One region of the Paenibacillus sp. FSL P4-0113 genome, then DNA from elsewhere that is predicted to be linked to it. Evidence: riboswitches for the same ligand, from Rfam matches in the RefSeq annotation. Region 1 holds a riboswitch; the other holds the start of a gene.
The links. Region 1 has a riboswitch for S-adenosylmethionine ahead of metA (homoserine O-acetyltransferase MetA). Riboswitches for the same ligand answer to the same signal wherever they lie in the genome.
Positions count from the first base shown of each region.

Region 1 (2,206 bases):
GTCCGAATGTAATCAAATCCTGTGCTTTGACCCAGACGGGGATGGCGGAACGCCGTAGATTGGTAAATCGGGTAATTAACAGCCCCGGTTACTGGCTCTTCTACTGAACCGATTTGTGCCAATCTACTTTCGATTTTCCACTTTTTCTCACTCATATGAATCCTCCTGTTAACTTCCATAGTGGGTGCTATAACCAATCCTGCAAAAATGGATGTCAAAGACTATACTGCTGCGCTACTGCAAGGTGATACTCTACAAAGGTAAACTACATGCTCCTTTTTTAAATCTGGGGCCCGATATCATAAGGTGTTTCTTGGTATACATAATAGTTCAGCCAATTCGAGAATAATAAATTGGCGTGCGCCCGCCAAATTGAGGGGGGGGTGCGCTCAGGATCATCATTAGGAAAATAATTTTTGGGGACTTCAATATCCATTCCTTTGGCTACATCGCGGTCGTATTCCCATTTCAGTGAAAGCGGGTCATATTCAGAATGCCCAGTTACAAAAATTTGTTTACCGTCAAGCGTGGCTACGAGGTACACTCCAGCTTCTTCGGATTCGGATAAAACTTCTAATTCGGCGATATGATCAATATCTTCCCGACGAACCTCCGTATGCCTGGAATGAGGAGCATAAAACAGTTCATCAAAGCCGCGTAACAATTTTACTTTAGGTTTAATCACGGTGTGTGGAAATACACCGAAGCATTTGTAGTCGAGCCCATATTTAGGGACATCGAAATGATGGTATAAGCCTGCCTGTGAGGCCCAACAGATATGCATGGTCGAAGTTACATTCGTTTTCGTCCATTCAAAGATTTGCCGGATTTCCTCCCAGTAGTTCACATCCTCAAACTCAAGCTGTTCAACCGGGGCTCCTGTAATGACCATGCCGTCAAAACGACTGTTCTTGATCTCGTCAAACGTTTTATAGAACATGTTCAAATATTCTTGCGATGTATTTTTGGATACATGAGACTTCATATGCACCAGCGTGACATCCACTTGCAACGGCGTATTGCCGACCAGGCGCAACAGTTGGGTTTCCGTCGTTTCCTTTGTAGGCATTAAATTCAAAATGGCGATACGCAACGGACGAATATCCTGATGATAAGCCAAGCTTTCATCCATTACGAAAATATTTTCGCCCTCCAGCACTTCCTTAGCAGGTAATGTGTCTGGGATTTTAATCGGCATGTAAACTCACTCCTTGTTCGGTAAGTTTTGCGAAAATCGTCTTGTTGAGATGCCGGGCATATAATAAAAAGACCTTTCTCTGGTTAGAGAAAGGTCATATTTGTATCCATATGCGCCTCTCTCATCTGTCAGGGCAACGCGCTTTGTACAAAGCGCGCGTCCTGCAAGAATTAGCACCGTGCGATTAAAATCGCCGGTTGCCGGGTATCATCGGGCTAGTCCCTCCACCTGCTCTTGATAAGATTTCGCTATATTCATTTTGGGTTCACAAAGTTCTTGTTGTTCACTTTAATGCATCGGCTGGGCTTCGTCAAGATGGGACTTGCAAATTTGTAACCTGCATTCACATTTTGTCTACCTTTTCCATAGGTTAAATCATATCCCTCCTATCGCTGAAGCTCTTGCCACTACTGTTGATTTTGCCCATGATTTTGCGCTTGAAAGGCCGTAGGCCGAGCGTTATACTATACAAGTGCTATTAGGCAAAAATATGGAGCAGTAGTGCAGACTTGAGTGTTTCCTGCGATACTGTGGCAATCTAAAAAAAGAACATTTGAGAGGTGAATCCGGAATGGAAGGCGACCCGAGTCCGAATAGGCGGCGATCCCTGAACAACAGCATAGGAATGACTTCAGCTTGCCGAAAGACGGGACGCCAGGCTCTGCATGCTCCAAAAGCCTCCGGCTTTTGATGAGAGTGCACGCTTACCCGCACCGGCTAACTGGCTAACTGAGTCCATTCCTTATGCTTAAGGTAAACGTATTTCCGTTACGGCGGAGCATAAGGAGTGACGTATATGAAAATCCGTTTGGTCAACAACGGGGTTTTTACCCCTGTCGAAGAAATTGAAATGGCGCTTACTGCACCGGCAGAAGGTTTTTATTGGATTGATGCCGATGTCGATGATTTGGCAGTGCTCCAGCCTTTATTTTCCATGCATGATCTTGCAGTAGAAGACTGTTTGAGTGAAGAAGAACAGCGTCCGAAGATTGAAATTTATGAAAGCCA
Region 1 is NZ_JBBPAZ010000001.1:5,277,385-5,279,590, reverse strand. Features, by position in the region: gene MKX46_RS23125 (PLP-dependent transferase) at 1-155, opposite strand, end outside; gene metA (homoserine O-acetyltransferase MetA) at 281-1,198, opposite strand; SAM riboswitch class I at 1,317-1,442, opposite strand; gene corA (magnesium/cobalt transporter CorA) at 1,995-2,206, shown strand, end outside.

Region 2 (2,206 bases), 2.8 Mb from region 1:
CAGCGTACGCTCTATATCCTCATGATTTCCTTCAAAACGAACGATTAGCTGACCATAGGGTACATTTTTAATCGTAGATATGGTTCCCTGCAAGATCGCAAAATCAACCCCAGTGCTTCGAGCCGTACGCGACAGAATCGCATCATATGTTTTGCTGCCCAAAAAGGAGATACGCACCACCTGTGCCGACTCGCCGCCACCTGCTGCCGCAATCGCTGCTTGCAACTCCTCGGGATGTTCTGACTCCCGCTGGATAAAGTCCTTGGTTACCTGGTGCTGTGGCTTCAAAAATACTTCCGCCACCGGACCTTGCTCCACGATGTCACCCTGATGAATGACGCCAACTTTATCACAGATGCTTTGAATGACATGCATTTCATGTGTAATCAGCACGATGGTTAAATTAAATCGCTGATTAATATCCAGCAGCAATTTCAGGATAGACCCCGTCGTCTGCGGATCAAGCGCAGAAGTCGCTTCGTCACACAGCAATACATGAGGATCACTAGCCAACGCCCGCGCAATTCCTACCCGCTGTTTCTGTCCACCTGAGAGCTGTGACGGATATTTTCCACTGTGCTCTTCGAGACCCACCAGTTCCAGCAGTTCACGGACCTTCTGGTCCAACTTCTGCTTGGGCGTGTTTACCAGCCGCAACGGAAATGCAATATTGTCATATACCGTCGCCGAAGACAACAAATTAAAATGCTGAAAAATCATTCCGATTTTTCGGCGCTGCATTTGTAACTGGGATTGACTCACAGTAGTGAGGTTTACCCCGTCTACCCATACTTCACCTGAAGTAGGGCGTTCCAATAAATTAATACAGCGGATCAATGTACTTTTCCCTGCCCCGGAGTGACCAATCACTCCGAATATTTCTCCACGCTTTATAGAAAGATTCAACCCAGACAGCGCATTTACGCGTCGGTTGCCTTTGCCATAATGCTTGGTTAACTGCTTAAGCTCTATCAACGTGCTGCGACCCCCTTCACTTCTTCCTTACCCTTTTTACCAGTTGTCATCTCTCAGGATTGTATAAAATCGCTATTTATTTATACAAAAAAGAGCCCCTTTCACAGAATGAAAAGGGCCCCACCTTGCGATCCTTTTCTCATCTGCCAAAATCGCTATAACTCTAGCGGTTTTGTAGGAATTAGCACCATCATGTTCCCTCCCAGTGTATTACACCGGGAAAAAACGGGTTGCCGGGCTTCATCGGGCCAGTCCCTCCACCTCTCTGGATAAGAAAAATATGTTAAACTCCAGCTTTAGCTGTCCGTTAAGTTTATATAAAAAAACATAATTCAAGCATTTTTCTGAAACTAGGTTTCAGTATAGATAGTTTACATTGCTTTGTCAAAGGATATTTTCTATCATATTTTTGGGCGTACTGCCCGGTTCTTCCATTGTTTCGCAGTATAAGTAAAGGCGATTGACAACGACCGACACACCATTTCCAAGCCCTGCTGCAAATCTTCCAAATGGTGATCAAGGTCCTCCAGTTGGATTTTTCCATACAAAGCTCGGTGTCGTTGCCAGAGATCATCCTGCATTTCTGTATTCATATAGTGTATCTCCGTATTTCGCCGCTTACGCAGCCGATTGATCGCATCGTTGTATGTATCCTTGATATCATATAAATTATCGGTCAATACAGGATGCATTTTGAGATACTTGAGCTGCCGCAACACGGTAAAATACGAATAATGCGCCTTATACTGTCCTGTTTTTAAATCATACAGATCATTCAGCCAGTTGCCCAGCTTATCCAGAATGGAAAATACCCTCACAAACCCATCTTTATAAAAGAAAACATACAATGCATAGTCGGATTTTTCATCCTCACTCATATCTTCAGCATATCCGGCTTTCACTTTCATACGGAAAAAGGCGGCAGCATGATGGCTCTGCTCCAGTTCATCCAGAGATGACATTAGACCGCGTGTCAAAATATCCGCCTTCCGAAAATCGTGGGTCGGATCTCCACCAGCCTGAATTTGCCGTTCCAGCAGGTTCAACATATCTGACATGCTATTCATGGCATCTAGCAGGATGCCCTTGTTCACACGCGGCGGCTCACCCAGTAGCTTGCGTATCATGCTTACGCCTCCTTATAAATATAAAATCCGGCTGTAGGTTTAATTAGGGCGTCAAGCGAAATAACTTGTCCATCGTTGATCTACAAGCTTAACAATATCCTCAC
Region 2 is NZ_JBBPAZ010000001.1:2,447,063-2,449,268, forward strand. Features, by position in the region: gene MKX46_RS10310 (methionine ABC transporter ATP-binding protein) at 1-975, opposite strand, end outside; SAM riboswitch class I at 1,112-1,251, opposite strand; gene MKX46_RS10315 (Cthe_2314 family HEPN domain-containing protein) at 1,377-2,102, opposite strand; gene MKX46_RS10320 (UbiD family decarboxylase) at 2,154-2,206, opposite strand, start outside.
Region 2: it holds a riboswitch for S-adenosylmethionine, as region 1 does, so the genes downstream of both, MKX46_RS10310 (methionine ABC transporter ATP-binding protein) here and metA (homoserine O-acetyltransferase MetA) in region 1, are expected to answer to the same signal.